4 regions of the Pseudoalteromonas porphyrae genome follow, and region 3 is predicted to be linked to each of the others. Evidence: predicted binding sites of a transcription regulator. Region 3 holds the regulator's gene; each other region holds the start of a gene.
The links. Region 3 encodes sigma-54, which starts transcription at its own class of promoters, with help from an activator protein. Its sites were predicted from a motif close to GTTGGCACGNNNNTNGNNT; they were not measured.
Positions count from the first base shown of each region.

Region 1 (5,225 bases), on a different contig from region 3:
GTAACGTTTGTGCCAAAGCTGGCATGCGTTGAGCGCGCTGGCATTAGTTATTTACCGATATTTCCGCCTCAACAACGCAGCATTGTGCTTGCGAGTCGTAAACATTACCCCCATTTGGCAGGGGTAGATAAATTAGCTCTATGGCTCAGTGAACACCCAAGCCTTGGTCAACAATTGGTTAAGGCTCTACGTTAATACCCATTTTATTAAAACGTGATTATTCTAGTTTTTTGTTATGGTTTTTTATTTTTAGCCTAATTATTAAATACCTTTTTTGTTTGTTTATATAGGTTTTTTGAAACGGCTGGGTGATATTAATGTAAAGTTGTTTTTAAAGGCAGAGTTAAGCTCTGCTTTTTATTTTCATCATATGGAAGTGATTATAATAAAGCGAATATTCATATTTTCTCACCGTTAATCTCACTCCTTCCTCTTTTGAAAAAAAACGTCACTTTTGGTAGTCACAGCAGCTTCAAGAGTAAATGCTATAGATTCTTTAATTGCACAATTGTCGCGCAGTCAGGTAAAAAGGTTGAGTCTAATTAGCGCTAAATAATTATTAAAATAGAAGGTTAATAGTGTGAAAAATTTAGTAATGACCATGAGTAGTGTAGTGCTTGCGTGTTTTTTGACATCAGGCTGTGATTTTTTATTTGATAAAGCGCATGGTTATCGTGGGCCTATTGTTGTGACGATTGAAACAGAAGATGGCTCAGTGCCAGAATTTCCTTTTTTGATAAAGTCGGCCTATTCAGAGTCGTGTGGCCACAGTAGTTGTGGTATTGAATTTGGTTATAAATATTTTAAAGCTGCCTATGCTAATGAGCCAATTACCTTCCCACGCGAGCGTTTGGATTTATTACAGCCCAATGCCTATGCATCGATTGAGTTTACGGTTACCCATCCTAATTATCACCAAGGCGGATTTCCGCGAGGCTTTGGGCCCACCGATGCTGATGACCCCATACATATCACGTTTACCGTTAAGCCGTTTGCTGAACAAATGAATAAAGTAGCTGGGTGGGCGACTGGCCCTAAACAAGACATGCAAAACTTTACACCTGATAGCAGGGAATATAAAAAAGCAGACATTCGGTATCGCCAAGCGCGCTTTAATTTAGGAAATACGATCACAAGGCACATTACGGTGATAAAAACTTTTTACTTACCTCATTTTTCAAAACGTATGCAACAACGGGTGATTGAAAAGTATCAACCGATTTTTCGAGCCTGGTATTACGGTGTACCCGAAACAGATTGTTGGAACAAAATGACTTGCCAAGAACATATTTTAAAGCCAAGGGAAGCTGAATATGAAGGATTATAAGCGTAAAACTGCACTTTTTTTTGGGGCGGTAATGGTATTTAATTGTGCTGCGCACGATACCAATACCAACCTCGATAATTGACTAAGGCTCTAAGTTAATTAACTGTACTACATCATTAATTTGAATGTTGGGTAAAGGTTGCTGATTCACACTGACCGCAACTGCGCTTTGCTGGTATACCTGATTTACTTGTACTGTGTTTAATGTCGTGATCAGGTGTGGCATTTTATTACCCGCAGCGTCTGTTAAATAGTTATGGTGGGCAATACTTAATAACTGGCCTTTTTCTAGGCCGTGCGCTTTCCCTAAATTAATAATTAATTTATCGTTTTCAATATGTAAAATCTTACCTTGTGTTTCAAGGCACGCCATTGCTGCTTGTAAGTCGTAACTCGCTGTTTGGTTTATTTCTTCGATGCTTTTACCATAATCAGAGCCCCAAAATTTTTCGCTAAATACATCAATAATCTCGGTTTTTTCAAAAGGCCAAATAGCTTGGCTACGATAGCTTTTTTGCCATAATCGCTCATAGGTGGTGCCATCAAATAGTGCAAAGTCGACCTTGTATGAACGTTGGTATGTTTCATCTTGCCAAAAGGCATAGTCGCTATTAAGTTTGTCGCTATTTGAAATGTCGACCATTTGGCTTAATAACACGTATTGCGAATTGCTGCGCATAGCAATTTCTTCTAATAGGGCGTTACTGTAATCGTATTGCTGATTAAAAAACTCACCAACGCGAATAGGAAAATTAAAGTAGGCGGTGGGCTTAGCGTTCATGGCCGACTTATTTAAAGTCTTATAGAGAGATTCGCTGGTGGCTTTGTCAATGTCAAAAATTTGACCCATCATTGCTTGTTCACGATTGACTAATTGGGTCTGAGTGATCGCAACAAATTTATTAAATTGGCTTGCCGGGCAGTGCTCTTGTTGTGGGAAAATATCTAAACGCAACGTAATCGCGAGCTGGTCAGATCTTCGGTCTTCGCTGATCATCTCTATTTTTTGAATTTCACCGTGGCTTTTTATTTTTAACTGATCTTGCATTAGCACGCCGTCAACTAAGGTTTGCATTGACGTAACGCGTGCACCAGAGAACACTAATGCCTGCGTGATCGCATCTTTTATAGCCGCTGACTTAGCGCCGCTAATATCGTTATTTTTAATACTGGCGTGGCCGGTTGATTCGTACCATTGCGCAAATGCATTTACAGAGAAAAAGCTAATGCTTAGCCAGCTAGTGATGATCACTATAATTGATAACACGCGTTTCATTTTCCTAACCCCATACCTACATTTGCTATTATGAATAACAGAGCAAGGACTGTACCAGTTGTTTAATTATAGGCTTTTAAAACAGAATTACACACTAACCTTGGCATTAATTGTGCATTAATTTGACGATTATGACTCTTTAAAAGCGTGAAAATGCCATGCGTACTGTAATTTTGTTTTGTACTTTAGCAAGCCTGAGCTTAGCTGGCTGTAGTAGTATTTTTGATAAACATGTGGAATATAAGTATGTAGAGCCAGATAACTACCCAATATTAAAAGCAATAGGGTATGCCCCCATAAGCGCTCAACAGGGGGAAAACCAGTCACAACGTTCACTCATGGCAATTAAAGCATCTAAGCTTGAAGCTTACCGTGAGCTTGCTGAGCAAGTGTATGGGCAAAAAATTACCGCTGGTACAACAGTGCAAGGCAGTATTGCGCAAAATGATCGGCTACAAAGTCAAGTTCAAGGGGTGATTAAAGGCGCGCAGGTCGTTAAAACATATGCTGTTGGCGACACCTACGCTACAGAGTTGCATCTTGATATGAAGCGGGTACATGATTTATATATTGGTGAAATTAAGCCAAGAGAAGTTAAAAAAGTAACGTATTACTAAGAGTTTGTTATGCAATGCCCGAGGCGCTATATTTTTATTGATATGTGCTAAGTATGACTTTTTTAAAAGAAATGACAGGCCGCTTTCATTAAAATTTGGATGCAGTAGGGAATGCTTAATATAATCTTAAGTGTTGGTTACGAAGAAGCTTATGCTTTTAGATTTCTAACTAATTCATTATTACCATGAACAGCACTGCCGCCTTGGTCATAAGTCATAGATGTTGGCGCGCCAATTAATATATCTTTCAATTGTCTAACTGTTAAATTTGCTTGATGAGCAGCATGAGCATTAACGTCGTTTTTTTTCTTACAAAACTCTAGTTGCTTTCGGACATTATGAATAAGTTCAGGGAGTTCAGCTGATTGCTCATCATTAGTCGTCATTAAGGTTTTTAGTTCTTTATCGAGCGTTTGAATTTTACTTAAAAAACTAAGCTTCTGTTGGGCAAGATCTTTTAATCCTTCACCACGGCGAGATGCAATGGCTGTTAATTCATCATCTAAAATACTGGCCAATGAGGTTAAGCAATTTAACTGCATTGTGAGCTTAGAGCATATTAAAGAATTATGATCAGCCATACACATCAAACTCAAATGAAGCTATGCTTTTTGCTAACTTTTCAGTATCAACTTGATATTTACCTTCGCTGATTGCTTTTTTCAGCTCTTCAACTTTTTTACTATCAAAGCCAGATGACTGCTGTGTTTTTTCTTGCAGTGATTTAAGCTGCTGAGCTTGAGGTGTTAAGCTAACAGAGTCAGTTGCAGCTTTAGGAGCCGCCGTTTGCACTGCTGTTTGTGAACTATTATTTTGTAAATCAACTTTTTGCTGTTTAGCATTGGCCAACACATTAGCCTGTTGTTGACCTTTATTTACTTGGCTTACCATGATTTTAACCTATACATTACCCAACTGATGCCTAGTTATCGGCATATATGTTAGTTACTTTAGCATAAATATGGAAATTTAAATATTTACCTGCACAGACTCTACACCGTCAACACGGGCATTTAAAATTTTCCCTGATTTTTTATTCTTAACTTTTATCTGCTCTCCTAAAGTACCATCTTCAAGGGCTAAACCTGAAGCTTTAATTTTTAACCCTCGGATCACAGCAAAAATAGTGACGTTGTCGCCTTTGCAAACCATACATATTTGGTTCATAGAAATAGGAAAACCACTGCGTATATTTCGTTTACTACGACTGCCAATCAGTAACTGTGTGTCTTGGAGATGCTGAACTCTAACAAAATGTTTAGGCTTCATAATTAAACTTAAATGATGATCTTGAATAACTTCGCCTCTGGCGAGGTTTTCACTGGCGACCACTACTGCAGAAAGCTCAACGACACGTACGTGAACATATTGGCTCCAGCTATTCGTATCATCACATTTAACTTGAACTGTGACCTGACGATTAAAGGGCGGTTCTGTAGGAATCGTTAGCATAGGTTGACTTTGACAACTGCGATCAGGGATTCTGCTATCCAAGGTGAGTGCGTTAAGTTGGCGAGTTTCTGGGTGCGAAGGGCCTAACTGATCAGCCACGTACGAAACCGCAAGTTCTTGTAATTCTTCCTTGCTGTAAGATTGAGCGTATAGAGGTGATACTAGAAATTGGCTAGCAAGAAAATAAAAAACACTGTATCTTCGGCTTTTTTTTAACAAACTCATAATGTTTCGACTATGCTTATTGTTGAAAACAGGGTATATATATTTAGCGTCAAAGAATAGACGCTCCCGCGATGTTATGTAGCTTTAAAGAAGGAAAGCAATTATTGTTCCGTTATTATTCGCTTTCTTTAGGAGATTGAAATGGCAGGCATTTTAGACTCAGTGAACCAACGTACTCAGTTGGTTGGGCAAAACCGCCTTGAATTATTATTATTCAAGCTAAGAGGGCGGCAGCGCTTTGGTATAAACGTGTTTAAAGTGAGAGAAGTACTACAATGCCCTCCTTTAACCAATATGCCAAAATCAAATGCGTATATTCGAGGTGTTG
Region 1 is NZ_LHPH01000007.1:243,675-248,899, forward strand. It holds gene ADS77_RS08110 (LysR substrate-binding domain-containing protein) at 1-195, shown strand, start outside; gene ADS77_RS08115 (hypothetical protein) at 581-1,327, shown strand; gene ADS77_RS08120 (flagellar assembly protein FlgT) at 1,410-2,603, opposite strand; gene ADS77_RS08125 (LPP20 family lipoprotein) at 2,762-3,220, shown strand; gene flgN (flagellar export chaperone FlgN) at 3,370-3,801, opposite strand; gene flgM (flagellar biosynthesis anti-sigma factor FlgM) at 3,794-4,111, opposite strand; gene flgA (flagellar basal body P-ring formation chaperone FlgA) at 4,190-4,897, opposite strand; gene ADS77_RS08145 (chemotaxis protein) at 5,039-5,225, shown strand, end outside.
Region 1: the regulator sigma-54 is predicted to act here: its motif matches at 2,703-2,721, upstream of ADS77_RS08125 (LPP20 family lipoprotein).

Region 2 (5,225 bases), on a different contig from region 3:
AATTAATGCGATTTGTTGTTCGCCAAAATGAATTTTTGTTGGGTTTGCAAAACTAAAATTTAACATGCTTGCTCCATTAATTGATTATGCATAATGCGTGGTGACCAAATGATTGTAGACTTTTAACGTTTAAATTAAAGATTAAGATCAGGCAATCACTTTTGCACAGCTGCAACAATGAATGATATAAACTATAATTACTTAATATTTTGAGAACATAATATATGTGGCAAGGCCTTGATGAATTTTTACATGTCGTTGAACATGGCAGCTTTACCCATGCAGCAAAAGCTATGGAAGTGTCAACATCTCATATTAGTCGCCAAGTACAACAATTAGAAAACCGCTTAGGCTCAGTGCTGTTTCAACGTACCACCCGTAAAATAAGCTTAACTGACGCAGGGCGTGAATACGCAGTTAAACTCAAAGCCATAAAACAAGAACTTATAGACGCTAATAATCAATTACAAGGCGAACAACGCAGACCCAAAGGCCTTATTCGCATTACCGGCGCGGGGGAATTTGTCGCAACTAATGTAGCACCCAAAATTGTTGAATTCGTAAAACGCTACCCTGACGTGGAAGTCGATATGGACTTTAATAATCGCAACGTTGACCTCGTAGAAGAAGGTTTTGATTTAGCCATTCGTTTTGGGCGTATGCAAGACTCGAATTTAATCGCGAGACCACTATGCCCTCGCATCATGACGCTCGTTGCAAGCCCTGACTATTTACAACAAAACCCCGCTCCTACAACACCTCACCAGCTCACTAAACATAATTGCTTAGTGGCAATGGGTAAACGCTGGCGATTTAATTTTAATGGCGAAATCAAAGAAGTAAAAATTACTGGAAACTGGCGCAGTAATCATCCACGCGCATTACTCAGTGCAACATTGGGTGGATTAGGGATTGCCCACTTAGCTTGCGATATTGTTGAACAATACGTGCAACAAGGCCAATTAGTAACGCTGCTTGATGAATTTCAAGTCACTGATAATGCATCTTGGTTAGTATACCCACGCAAAGATTTAATGCCGTATAGAGTACGTTTATTGATTGAATATTTACTCACAAGTTTTAGGGCGTGTTGACCTTTGCAGATTAAAATTCGTTCAATCCAAAGGCGATTTAATCGCGGCGCGAGGTTTGTAACCGAGTGGGCTAAGTAAAAATCGAGCAAAGCTAGATTTAAGCTGTATGTCTGTCACAACTCAGGATAGAATTTACCAAACAACAATAATAAAGTGAGCATCATGAACGACTTTCACCAACTTTCAGCCACAAACTTACAGGGCCAAACATTTGATTTTAGCAACCTTGAAGGCAAAGTGGTTTTAATTATTAATACCGCCAGCAAATGTGGCTTTACACCGCAATACGAAGGCCTGCAACAATTGCATGCAAAATACGCCGAGCAAGGATTGGTTATTATTGGTTTTCCATGTAATCAATTTGGTCAACAAGAACCTGGAAACGCTAAGGATATCGAGCAGGGCTGTTTAATTAATTATGGCGTTGACTTTGTGATGATGGGCAAAGTAGATGTAAACGGCGAACATGCACACCCCGTGTTTAGGCATTTAAAATCAGCCTTACCAGGGTTTTTGAGTCGTAAAATAAAATGGAATTTCACAAAATTTTTAATCGGCCGCAATGGCGAACCTATTAAACGTTTCGCTCCTTTTACCAAGCCGCAACAAATCGAAAGCACGATCATTAAAGCACTTAAAAACTAAAAGCAATAAAGAGGCATACGCCTCTTTATTTTAAACTGTTGCTTAGTGATTCATGTACTCATCAAAGTCATCATCACCTAAGTTTTTACGCAAGCGTTTTTGCTCCAGGTAGTCTTCCAACTTTTTCTTCACCTTTTGCTTATTCTTGTCGTGTTGATTACGCCCAACCATTTCGTACTCGTCTTCAACAAAAGCGTCATCTAGCGCATCGTAACTAAATGTCTTACCCACAACCCACTCCATAAAGTGTTTGAGACCAATGTAGGATTTTTATCACTGCCATTGGTAAAATTAAAATGTTCAGTGCGCTTATTCAACATAGTGAAGCGCACCAAAGTAAAGCCACAACCCATTCTAAAATGATGTTATGTCAGTAATGTGAATAAATAGCGTTAAATTTGAATTCTGGAAAGTGAGACTTTTTTATCGAAACGATAAACATTATTTATGCTTATAAATTTTTTAGTCATTTTGACTAAAAATTAGTTTTTTTATCATTTAATAGACCAATCAAAAAATAAAGAAAAGACCCTAACAACATGATTATTAATATTAATTTTTTTTGGCATCAAACTTGATAACAACTAAGTAAGCATTCGTTATAATCAACACATTAGCAGGATATAAAAATGAAAAAATTACTTTTAGTAGGTTCTTTATTTATTGCCACAGGGGCAATGGCGCACAATGATAACGACTCGCATATTTCATTTAGCGGCGATTCGTGCAAAGTAGAGTTTCAAAATGATGTTCGCATTAAACCAAACGAACTCGAAATTTTTACCGCTAACGATCACACCATGACTTTCACTAACAATGGCGAGCTCATTGTTGATGGCCAAACATTGACATTAGATGAGCAGCAGCGTCAAGCAATCAGCGACTACTCAGACAGCCTACGAGGCCAGCTACCTGAAGTTGCTAACATTGCACTTGAAGGTGTAAAAATTGCCGGCGTTGCAATTGAAGAAGTCGCCAATGCATTTAACATCCAAGGTCTAGACAGTATTAATGACCTAATGGCAGAGATTCAGGTTGAGGTAGAAAATACCTTTTATCAACAAGGTGCCTTTGTAATGGGCCAGCAAAGTTTCAATGACTTTGGCGAAAATTTTGAAAGCCATTTTGATGAACAAATTGAAAGTGCCGTTGAATCAGCAATGATGCAATCAATGGGCAGTATTTTGATGGCATTAGGGTCTGAGTTAATGGGTGCCGGCGGCGATATGCAAGCCTTTGAACAGCGTATGGAAAATATGGGTGCACAAATAGAAGAAAAGGTAGAACTGCAAGCAAACGCACTGGAAAAACGTGCTGATGCATTATGTGATAATTTTTCAACGATTGCAGCGCAAGAGCAGCAACTTGTTAAATTAGTACCAGAGCTAAAAAATTATCAATTATTTAGCTACAAACAAAACAACTAAACTCATATAACAATTTGATATCCCTTTAGCAGCACTCTTTTAAACGTGCTGCTTTTTTACTTTTTAGCTAAATGTATTAACTCACCAAGTTTAATAATTGCTTGCTCGACTCGTTCATTCCAAGGCAAGCCATAACTTAACCGTATACAGCTGCGATACTTATTCGTTGCCGAAAATATATAACCCGGTGTAATACTAATACCATTCTCTAGCGCGAGTTGAAATAGCTTAATACTGTCAAAGCTTGGCCCTAAATCAACCCAGACCACGCAGCCACCTTGCGGATCACTAATACGTGCAGTGGCAGGAAAAGCTTGCTGCAAACACCAAATCATCCGCTCTTTATTGGTACGCAGACGCTGCCTAAGTAATTTTAAGTTACGCTCATAATCACCACTGGCCACAAACTCATATAACGTCCATTGATTAATTAAAGATGTTGAGCAGCTTAGTGCTCGTTTATAACGCCTTGCGCGCGCTGCAAACTTTCCCGCAATTAACCAACCAACACGATAACTCGGAGCCGCTGTTTTTGAAAACGAAGAACACGTTAACACGAGCCCCTTTTTTGAATACGCTTGTGCAGGTATGCCTCGCTCGGGAGTAAAATGCAAATCGCCGTACACATCATCTTCAATAAGCACTACATCTTGTGATTCTAATAGCTCAACTAATTGTTTACGCTTATGATCCGGCATAAAGCTGCCAACCGGATTGTTGATCGAAGTTGAAAACACACAGGCTTTAATATCGTGATCTTGCAAAGCTTGGTTCAGATCATCAAGCCAGATCCCATCATCAGGACATAGCGGGATCTCCAGTGCTTTAAGGCCTAAACTCTCGATCAATTCAATGATCCCAAAATAACAAGGTGACTCGATCGCAATCACATCTCCCGGCATTGTCGCACATTTTAACGCGATCGCTAGAGCCTCTTGTGCGCCATTGGTGATCACTAATTCATGGCTATCAACCCCAATACCAAAATCTAAATAACGATGGATCAACTGCTTTTTAAGCGGCGCAAAACCATCCATCGCCCCATAGTTTATTGCACGACTCCCTGCAATCGACATTACCCGACGCATGGTCCGGCTAAGCATTTTATCGGTTGGGGCTGCCGCAACAGGGTTTGCAATACCAAAAGGCACCACATTCGCTTGATGGATGGCATCGTATACTTGCTCAATTAACACCTGCATATTAACTGATACAGGCGCGCGGCTCAGCTTTACTCGTTTAGGCCGAGCAAGTTGTGTATTAACTGTTTTTAAAAAGTAACCAGACTTTTCCCGCGCTTCAACAAGACCTTGTGCCTCAAGTGACTGATAAGCCAATTTTACAGTCGGGATGCTCACATTGAGTTTTTCGGCCATTTTGCGTAATGAAGGAAGTTTCTCACCAGGGAGCAGTGTGCCCTGCTCACTTAAATCGCGAACAAGTTGCATGACTTGCTGGTATAAAAAATCATGATTAGTTTTACTGATCACTAACGACATTGCATTTACCTTTCACTCAAAGCACCCCAAATCTGTATAGGTTGCATTTATAGTTTTCTGTGTATGTTAAGTATACAGAAGCGAACTAAAATGAACACTTCATCTTCACACTTGGACCAAGGCCATGAAAAGTATCGCGCTGTACACTCTCACCGTTTTGATTTGGGGCTCTACTTGGCTCGCTATTGAATTTCAATTAGGTGACATCGCCGTTGAAGTTTCGCTATTCTATCGCTTTAGCCTTGCAGCTATTTTGATGTGGATGTGGGTGGGCGTAAAAAAACTCCCCATGAATTACACCCGCCGAGACCATGGTTTTTTTGTTTTATTAGCGCTGTGTAATTTTGGACTTAATTATTTGGTTCTTTACTGGGCACAAAATTACTTAACGTCAGCCATGACATCCATTGCTTTTTCAATGCTGCTCATAATGAATATTATTAATACCCGCTTATTCTTTGGTAAACCTATCGCCAAACGTATTTACAGCGGCGCTATTTTAGGTGTTTTAGGCATCATTTGCTTGTTTTGGCCACAGTTACAGCAGTTCGACTTGAGTA
Region 2 is NZ_LHPH01000011.1:83,761-88,985, forward strand. It holds gene ADS77_RS11165 (iron-containing alcohol dehydrogenase) at 1-66, opposite strand, end outside; gene ADS77_RS11170 (LysR family transcriptional regulator) at 225-1,094, shown strand; gene ADS77_RS11175 (glutathione peroxidase) at 1,257-1,739, shown strand; gene ADS77_RS11180 (PA3496 family putative envelope integrity protein) at 1,782-1,970, opposite strand; gene ADS77_RS11185 (YggN family protein) at 2,369-3,166, shown strand; gene ADS77_RS11190 (PLP-dependent aminotransferase family protein) at 3,223-4,665, opposite strand; gene ADS77_RS11195 (DMT family transporter) at 4,790-5,225, shown strand, end outside.
Region 2: the regulator sigma-54 is predicted to act here: its motif matches at 2,301-2,319, upstream of ADS77_RS11185 (YggN family protein).

Region 3 (5,225 bases):
GATTTTAGAAGGCAATGTTGTTGCTAAAAATCTCACAAACAACGCAATGATTAAGCATATTAATGCCGATAATATCTTGGTTGATATTGAACAACAAACCATGAGTTCAGAACAGCCTGTTGAATTAATCGGACCAAATTTAAAGACCACCGGACGCGGCCTTAGAGCCGACTTAAAAGCCGAAGTGGTAGAACTTATTAACCATACGCGAACCATATATTATGACCAATAAATTTGCTCACTTACTTGTAATACCTAGCTTGTTCATTGCCCTTTCAAGCTTTGCTGAAGGTACTCTTCCACTTGCAGACCAAGTATCGATAAGCGCTGATAAACAGCTTGCACAGCTGAAAAAAAATGTCGGTATTTTTGAAAAAAACGTAGAGATAATCCATGGTAATCGTCGTATCACAGCTGATCACCTAGAAGTGCACAAACGTGAAGATTTAGGTGATAATAAGCAGCTGCTTGTTGCCACTGGAAGCCCTGCATACTTTGAAGAAAAACAAACAGATGGCACAATTATGAGCGCCAGCGCCAATGAGGTTCGTTACGATGTTGATAAACGCTATTTAACTTTAATCGGTAACGCCCAAGTCACTCAAGCAGGTCAAAAGATTAATGCCAAAAGTATTACATACGACATGGACCAACAATTAATTAGCGCTGAAAAAGATGAAAATTCAGACGAACGAGTGCATACAATATTAGTCCCAGTAAACACTAAAAAAGATAACGAAAAAGGTCAGCCATGAGCACATTAAAAGCTGAGTTTTTAGCAAAAAGTTATAAAGGCCGCCAAGTCGTAAAAAATGTAGGCTTAGAAGTCAGCGCTGGTAGCATTGTTGGCTTACTTGGCCCTAATGGCGCAGGCAAAACCACCACTTTTTACATGATTGTAGGATTAGTGCCAAGCGACAAAGGTAAAATAAGCATAGATGATAACGACATCACCTTATTGCCAATGCACAGCCGTGCACGTTTAGGGATTGGCTATTTACCGCAAGAATCTTCGATATTTCGCAAACTGACCGTTTACCAAAACCTGATGGCGATACTCGAAACCCGTAAAGAGCTAAATAAACAAGCTCGTGAAGAAGCGCTTGATGGCTTACTTGATGAATTTAGCATTCAGCACATCCGCGATAGTCAAGGTATGGCATTATCTGGTGGTGAACGCCGTCGCGTTGAAATTGCTCGCGCTTTAGCCGCAAACCCTAAATTTATTCTGTTAGATGAGCCTTTTGCTGGCGTTGATCCTATTTCGGTGTTAGATATAAAGAAGATTATTGAACATCTTAAAAACCGTGGGATAGGCGTACTTATTACCGACCACAATGTACGAGAAACCCTTGATGTTTGTGAAAAAGCCTACATAGTTTCTCATGGGGAGTTAATTGCATCAGGCACTCCTGAGCATGTACTTGCCGACCAAACAGTCCGCGACGTTTATTTGGGTGAGCAATTTAGGCTATAAAGCCACGCCCGGCTAAGGTTCTGCTAGACTTAATTATGACAACAATAAAAGGATTGTTAGAGATACATGAGGCAATCACTCCAGCTGCGCATGGGCCAGCAACTTACAATGACACCACAGCTACAACAAGCTATTCGTTTGTTACAGTTGAGCACATTAGATCTTCAACAAGAGATCCAAGAAGCACTAGATAGCAATCCATTACTTGAGGTCGATGAAAATGACTTTGGTGATGAATCAGGTGGTAAGAACGAACAAAAACAAGATACTGATGATCAAACTGTCAGTGCCTCAGCTGATGACACGCCAAGTGAATACGAACAAGAAAGCAGTGAAGCGCTAGCAAAAGATACCGTAAGCGACGAAATGGCGATGGATGTTACATGGGATGAATACATGAGCGCCGCACCAAGCTCTTCATCAGGGCCAATGCCTGAAGATGAATCTATTTATCAAGGCGCTTCATCTGAAACCCTCCACGATCACCTTATGTGGCAACTACAGCTGACTCATTTTAGTCCGACTGACGAAGCTATCGCGATAGCCATTGTCGAAGCGGTTGATGACTCAGGTATTCTTACACTAAGCTGTGAAGACATTGCTGAAAGCCTAAACAAAGGTAATAACGAAGAAGAAATTGAACTTGATGAAGTTCAAGCGGTATTAAAGCGTATTCAGTTATTTGATCCGGTCGGTATTGCTGCACGCAGCCTACCTGAATGTTTATGTATTCAGCTAAATCAATTTGATCCTGCAACGCCTTGGATTGCCGAAACAAAAATGATTTTAACTGATCATATCGATTTATTAGCTAGTCGCGACTATCGTACTTTGATGAAAAAGACTAAGCTAAAGGAAGATGAACTAAAAGAAGTAATGACACTCATCCACAGCCTTAATCCAAAGCCTGCGGATACCATAGTTCGAGAAGAGTCAGAGTACGTTATTCCCGACGTGTCAGTGAAAAAAATTAAAGGCCGCTGGGTGGTAGAGCTCAACCCAGATAGCATGCCAAAAATTAGAGTTAACAGCCAATATGCGGCGATGTCGCGCTCAGTAAAATCGAGCACTGACAGCCAATTTATTCGCTCTCATTTACAAGAAGCTAAATGGTTTATAAAAAGCCTAGAAAGTCGTAATGACACATTACTCAAAGTAACTAACTGCATTGTTAAACAGCAGCAAGGTTTTTTTGAGCATGGCCCCGAGGCTATGCGACCTATGGTATTAAACGATGTTGCTGAAATGGTTGAAATGCATGAATCAACAATCTCCCGGGTAACAACCCAGAAGTACATGCATACACCACGTGGTATTTTTGAGTTAAAGTATTTTTTCTCAAGCCATGTCAGTACCGAAAATGGCGGAGAATGCTCATCGACAGCAATTCGTGCACTCATAAAAAAATTGATTGCAGCAGAAAACTCAGCTAAACCATTGAGTGATAGTAAAATTGCAGATATATTGGCAGAGCAAGGTATCAAAGTAGCTAGACGAACAATAGCAAAGTACCGTGAATCGCTAGCTATTCCACCGTCAAATCAACGTAAAAGCTTGATTTAAGGCGTAAAACCACAAGAAGGAAAATGCTTATGCAACTAAATTTAACTGGTCGTCACGTAGAAATTACTGATTCATTAAGAGACTATGTAAACAATAAGTTTGCGAAGCTTGAGAGGCATTTTGATCACATCAACAATGTCCATGTTATTCTTGACGTAGAAAAGCTCAACCAAAAAGCAGAAGCAACATTACATGTCAGTGGCGCAGAGCTATTTGCCTCAACGCAGCACCAGGACATGTATGCCGCGATTGACGGGCTCATCGATAAACTCGACCGTCAAGTTATCAAACACAAAGAGAAGCACGCTCGACACTAACACTATGAAACTAAGTTCACTTACTTGTCAGGACTGCAGTAAAGCTGCGGTCCTTTTTAATAGCAAAAAACGTATCCTCGAATTTATCAGCCAATTGGCTCATGAACGGCTTCCTCACTTATCACAACAAGACATATTGAGTGCTCTATTAAATAGAGAAAAATTAGGTAGTACAGGTATTGGCCGTGGTATCGCGATCCCGCATGGTCGCATGAGTGGCGCACAAGAACCACTCGCTTTAATTTTAGTAAGCGAACAACCAATCAATTTTGATGCCATTGATAATCGCCCCGTCGATATTTTTGTTGCACTCATCGTACCTGACGGTGACAGTGAACTTCATTTAAAGACGTTGGCTACAATTGCTGATAAACTCAACGACAAAGAGTTTTGTAAACAAATACGTAGCGCAAAAACAGACCAAGATCTATATCAAGTAATTGTTGAACAGTCGTAGTTAAAAGAAGGAGAGTTTACATGGAATTAATTATCATCAGTGGGCGCTCAGGGTCAGGTAAATCTGTCGCTTTGCGTGTATTAGAAGACCTTGGCTATTATTGTGTTGATAATATCCCTGTAAACTTATTACCGTCGTTAGTGCGTAGTGTATCTGATAACTACGATAAGATTGCCGTCAGTATTGATGTGCGTAACTTACCCAAAGAACAGCAAGAGTTTAATGATATCCTTGAGTATCTTCCGGGGTTTGCAAACCCAACTCTATTTTATCTAGACAGTGACGACCAAACGCTCATTAAGCGCTTTTCTGAAACACGCCGTTTACACCCACTTTCTTTAGATTCATTGCCACTTGATTTAGCCATTAAACAAGAAAAAGTGCTATTAGATGTACTCATTACCCGCGCCGACTTTATTCTTGATACAACCGATTTAAGTGTCCACCAGCTGGCTGAATCAATTCGCGAAAAAATCTTAGGAAAAAAAGATAAAAAACTGATCATTACATTTGAGTCATTTGGTTTTAAGCATGGCATTCCTAAGGGAGCTGATTATGTATTTGATGCGCGCTTTTTACCAAACCCACACTGGGAACCTGAATTAAAGCCACTAACAGGGCTTGATCAACCGGTAAAAGATTATTTAGCGAGTCACAGCATAGTGCAAAAATTCACATGGCAAATTCAAACTTTTATGCAAACATGGTTACCACACCTTGAACGCAATAATCGTAGCTACTTAACAATTGCAATCGGCTGTACCGGTGGACAACATCGTTCAGTGTATTTAGCACAAACCATTGGCGAAAGCTTTGCAATGAGCCATAGTAATGTGAAGATTCGCCATCGCGAACAAGAATAAACAAAGAGAAACCAATGCGTTTAGAAGATACATTTTTAATAGAAAATAAGCTTGGTTTACACGCCCGTGCAGCCAGTGTATTAGCGCAACTAGCCGTGCAGTTCGATGCCAGTATTACGCTTCATCAAGATAACAAAGAAGCCGCTGGAGATAGCGTATTAGGCTTAATGTTACTTGAAAGTAGCCAAGGAAAAGAAGTAAAAGTAGTGTGCGAAGGCCCCGATGCAGAACCCGCACTAGCGGCAATAGGACAACTTATTGCACAGAAATTTAACGAGCAAGAATAGCTCGTAGTATCGCTTTACAAATTGCGATAAACTGAATAAGCATGTTGGTTATAACAATCAGCCTGCTTAATTATCGAAGTCTACCCTACCCTAAAAGTGTATTAATTATTTAAGGACGCCAATGCCTGAAGCTTTTGAACAAGATTACCCACTACAACAACTAAAACAAGTGACTAAGTCACTTAACAGTGGTCAGTTTGTTCAAGTTAGGCGTATGTTGGCAAAAACAGCCCCATGTGACACCGCATTACTGCTTGAGTC
Region 3 is NZ_LHPH01000002.1:76,774-81,998, forward strand. It holds gene lptC (LPS export ABC transporter periplasmic protein LptC) at 1-232, shown strand, start outside; gene lptA (lipopolysaccharide transport periplasmic protein LptA) at 222-755, shown strand; gene lptB (LPS export ABC transporter ATP-binding protein) at 752-1,477, shown strand; gene ADS77_RS02235 (RNA polymerase factor sigma-54) at 1,544-3,040, shown strand; gene hpf (ribosome hibernation promoting factor) at 3,070-3,357, shown strand; gene ADS77_RS02245 (PTS sugar transporter subunit IIA) at 3,362-3,814, shown strand; gene rapZ (RNase adapter RapZ) at 3,835-4,677, shown strand; gene ADS77_RS02255 (HPr family phosphocarrier protein) at 4,692-4,964, shown strand; gene mgtE (magnesium transporter) at 5,086-5,225, shown strand, end outside.

Region 4 (5,225 bases), on a different contig from region 3:
ATATCAGCGGCTGCTTTCAAGCCACCCATTTTCGCAGCTTGCGCGCCAGCTTGACCAGCAAATTGTTTCTCCATGATTTCATTCAATTCTTGCAATGCTGCTGGTTGAACTTCTTCTAAATTAGCAATACGCATGGTTAAATCTAAACGCACTTTTTCAGGGAATTGCGCTAATATTTCAGCTGATTGTTCTGGCTCTAAATACGATAAAACAATGGTTTGAATTTGCGGATGCTCGTTGCGAATAATGTTAGCAACTTGCTTTGAGTCCATCCACTTAAGAGAATCCAGACCTTTAGCACCTGATCCCATTACAATTTGATCAATAAGACTTGCCGCTTTATCTTCACCTAAGGCTGCTGTTAATGCTTTTTTAATAAAGTCTTCTGATTGGAAGCCTATCGTGCTAAAGCTTTGGATTTGCTCTATAAACAAGTTATGTACTGCGCTGATTTTAGCTTGCGATAGGTCATCTACCGCAGCCATTGCCATACCCACCTTTTGAACTTGCTTAGGTTCAAGATGTTTTAATATTTGCGCAGCATCTTCTTCAGATAAACTCAGCAATAAGATTGCGGCTTTATCTACACCGTCTAATTTATCAACATCAAACGCTGTTGGTAGTTGTTTTTGTTCTTGGTCTTGATCAGTCATCTTCTGTTAACCACGCTTTCACAACTTGTGAGGAGAGTTCAGGTTCATTAGCTACAAGGGCACGTACAGCTTTGAGCAAGTCCTCGTCGCCATGTAGGTCTGGTAACTGTAGTGTACCATCACTTGAGAAGCCAACCGAAGCAGAATCAAAATCTTTATTTAGCATATCCAGCGTATTGTCTCCAATATCTACACCTGAACTAAGTGCGTCATCGTCATACTCTTCAAGCGTATCATCTGGGTAGATTAAGCGTTTAAGCATTGGTTTAACAACGGCCATTATAAGCACAACAATGACTAAGAAACCGAGCACTAAACGAACGATCTTCATAAACCAGCTTTGCTCCCAAATTGGTACTTCAATCGCTAACCCCATTTCCTCTCGAACAAAAGGAACGGTCACAACTTCAAGCGCATCACCTCGTTGTAAATCAAAACCTACACCACCTTGCAATAAACGACGAATATTTGACAGCGCTTCGATTGAGCGAGGCACCATGGTCGTTTCACCATTTTCCCCTGCTGTTGCTAAGTAATCTACCGCAACAGAAACACTGATACGACGTATCACACCTGTTTGCTGACGTTTATGAGAAATTGTGGTATCTAATTCGTAATTTCTTGTTGCTTCTTTATGACTACGACTTGGTGAAGTACCTGAGCCAGCTCCGCCTTGACCTGCTACTTCTGGTATGTCTGAATTTGCAGGAGGTTGGTTTGACAAAGCACCAGGTATGCCGATTGCAAGACCACCGATGTTACTTTCTTCAAATGTTGTTTCACTTCTCACTGCCGGTAAATCAGGATTATAACGTTTTTGGGTTTCTTCAATTGAACTGAAATCCATGCTTAAATCTACTTGCGCAGTATAATTGCCCAAGCCCAGTACCGGAATTAGAATGCTATCAATTTTTTCGAGGTATTCCTGCTCACGTTTGCGCTCTACTTCATATTCTTTACGTGAGCGTGACGCAAGTGAACTTTGTGAACCAGAATTTAATAATCGACCATTTTGATCTGTAACTGTAACTCGTGCAGGTTCCAAGCCTTGAACCGCTGACCCTATAATATCAACAATAGAATCAACTTCTTCACTACTAAGCATACGTCCACGCTTGAGTGTTAGCACAACGGTTGCTGATGGTTTTTTCTCACGACGAGCAAACACATTTTCTTTTGGGATGGCTAGTAATACTTTGGCGCGGGTAACATTTTTTAGTTCTTCAATAGTTCGTGCAAGCTGTTGCTCACGACCGTGCTTTAAACGTTCACGCTCTAAACGTTGGCTTACACCAAAACCCATATCTTGCATGATAATATCAGTACCAGAATTTGGGGATTGCTCTAACCCTTCTCGAGTCATTAATAATTTAATGCTTTGATATTCGCCTTCTTCAACAGAAATAACGTTACCATCGAGCTGATATTCAATTTTTTGTGCATCTAAAAAGTCGAGAGTTTGGATAAGCTCTTCTGTTGGCATTTTTCCAAGTGGTCGCATATCTGGTTGTTTTGCCCAAATAATCACAAAAATTGCAATCGCAAGACAAATAGCTAAAGCAATCAGCAGTGTTGCTTGACGTAATATATCAACACCATTAAGAGCACTTAAATAGCCTGACTTTTGTTCTTGTTGCTCTTCACTATCGTTTTGGTCGATACCGCCACCAGCTAAAGCAAGATCTGTTGATTGATTAGATTGCGCCACAATAATTCTCCACTACCTAGTTAAACAGGCATGTTCATGATTTCTTTGTAAGACTCTACAAGCTTATTACGAACCTGAACGGTCGCTTCAAAAGCGACAGATGATTTCTGTGATGCGATCATCACTTCAGCTAACGAAACACTGCGGTCCCCCATTTCTAAGGCCGTCACCTTTTGTTTCGCTTCTTTTTGATGGCCATCGACCGTATTTAACGCGCTAGTAAGTAAATCACCAAATTGTGCTGATGACGTTGGTTGCGCTTCAGTTGGTATGTTATTTACTTGATTACCACGGCTTGTTTCAAGAGCCATGGATTGCATTTCTTGGAATAATGCACTGTTTTCAATTTTCATAATGATCTCTGACGATACAATTTACTTATAACTAGATAAAGCACAAAACGTGCCATAAAATAGTCATTTAAATACAGTTAGTTACAGTTTAATTTAACTTGTCAGAGTTTTGACGGAAGAACGCTCAGTGAGCACTGAGCGTATATTTATAAAAGTTAGGCTGGTAATGCAATACCTAAGTCACGCATTTGCGCCAATTTATAGCGTAATGTTCGCGGACTGATCCCTAAAGTCTCAGCAACATCTTTTCGCTTACCTTGACAGCGAGAAAGCGTTTCTAAAATAATGCGATGTTCTTTATCTTTTAATTCATCTTTGTAGCTGCCAGAGTCCGTACTAATCAATGGCTCACTGTGTGTTGCTTTTGCTTTAATTGTCGGCACTTGTACGTCGTAATACGCTTCATTACTCAATGAGCTTGCTGTGTCAACAGGTAATGGATTGCTAGCTAAAGCGGTGGTTAATGGAGCCGTTGTTAGATTTTCGATAAAAATAGCATTTTCATCGATCACATCACCGTGGCGCAGTATTAATGCGCGCTGGATCACATTATCAAGCTCACGCACATTACCAGGCCAAGCGTGTGATAATAATTTATCCTGCGCTGATAGACTAAGTTGTGCCATTGGCTCTTTGCTTTTACTAATATGACGCTCAATTAAATGCTTTGCCAATATAATAATATCACCAGGGCGCTGACAAAGTGGGCGCCACATCAATGGAAACACATTTAAACGGTAATAAAGATCTTCTCTAAATTGATGCTCACTTACGGCCTCTTTTAGGTCACGGTTACTAGTGGCTAATACTCTAACATCCAATTTAATCGTTTTTCGACCACCTAAACGTTCAACTTCACGCTCTTGCAGTACACGTAGTAGCTTAGCTTGCAGGCTTAAATCCATTTCGGTGATTTCATCAAGTAAAATCGTACCACCTTGTGCTTGCTCAAATTTCCCAGGGCAAGCTTGGATTGCACCTGTAAATGCGCCTTTTTCATAACCAAATAAGGTCGCTTCAAGCATATTCTCTGGGATCGCAGCGCAATTAATTGCGACAAAAGGCTGATCTGCACGATCTGATTTATCATGAATAAACCGTGCTAATACTTCTTTACCTGAGCCACTTGGGCCTAACACCATTACACTGGCATCAGATTTAGCAACTTTACAAGCAAGCTCTAATAATTGAATACTGCTCGGATCTGCGACAATTGGGCCATCCGTTTCTTTTTCTGGTTCTGGTAAATAGCGGCTCACCATATTGAGTAACACTTCTGGCGCAAATGGCTTAGCCATATAATCAATCGCACCTAAGCGCATTGCCTCAACCGCATCATCGATTGTTGCATATGCTGTCATCATCAATACTGGTAAATCAGGGTGATTTAAATTAATGCTCCGCAATAAATCAAGACCACTCATCGCCCCCATTTGCACATCACTTACGACTAAAGAAAAGCTATCTTTTTTCAATAAAACCATTGCTTGTTCAGCGCTATCAGCCGCAACACAATCAATTCCTGACATTTCTAACGTGTCGATCAAAGCCTCTCGAAGCCCTGCATCATCTTCTACAACTAAAATCGTATTGTTACTCATATGACCTCCACTGACTTTGATTCTGCACAAATAGGCAGCAGCAAGCTAAAGCAAGCACCGCCCTGTGTATTATTAGCAACATCAACTCGCCCTTGGTGAGCAATTGTCACTGAGCTAACCACAGCTAAGCCCAACCCTGTGCCTTGGCTTTTAGTGGTATAAAATGGTTCAAATAACTTATCAGCTTGCGTTAAATCAATACCGGGACCATTATCATTAACACTGATCCGAACAAACTCAGGCTCATCTTCATCACGTTGCGCACTTACGTAAACTTTCGCGCCAGCACCAATAACTTGGATACTATTATGAACAAGGTTTTGAATAGCACTCGCCAACGCCGTTTTATTACCGACAATTTCAACATCAGGATCCGGTAGGCTAACCTCAAGTTCGCAATTGTTTAGTGCAACCATCGCATCAGCACCCATTTTCACTTCTGTTAATAGCTGCTGCATAGACACCTGCTCTACCACTTGCTGATCGCCGCTTTTTGCAAATAACAGCATATCGTTCACCTGCGTTTCGAGATCTTTTAACCGTGACATTAATTTTGTATGAAAACTGCCTCGAGAGCTTTCAGGTAAACGCTTGGATCCTAAATTAGCGGCATATAACATAGCCGCAGATAATGGTGTACGCACTTGATGAGCTAAAGATGCCACCATTTTACCCAGTGCACTCAAACGTTGCATATGTGCAACTCGTGTTTGTAAACGACGCGTTTCAGTTAAGTCTGTCATTAAAATTAACTGTCCAGGCTCTGGGGTCAACGCCGTTATTTCTAATTTAATTAAGCGACCATCTTTGAGAGATACTTCATGACCATCATCCTGCTGAGGTCGAAAAGAGCGCTGGATCACGCTAAACCACTTTTCACCTTCAAGTGGCTCGCCAAGCATATCAATCG
Region 4 is NZ_LHPH01000007.1:302,794-308,018, reverse strand. It holds gene fliG (flagellar motor switch protein FliG) at 1-653, opposite strand, end outside; gene fliF (flagellar basal-body MS-ring/collar protein FliF) at 646-2,361, opposite strand; gene fliE (flagellar hook-basal body complex protein FliE) at 2,382-2,714, opposite strand; gene ADS77_RS08415 (sigma-54-dependent transcriptional regulator) at 2,870-4,315, opposite strand; gene ADS77_RS08410 (sensor histidine kinase) at 4,312-5,225, opposite strand, start outside.
Region 4: the regulator sigma-54 is predicted to act here: its motif matches at 2,753-2,771, upstream of fliE (flagellar hook-basal body complex protein FliE).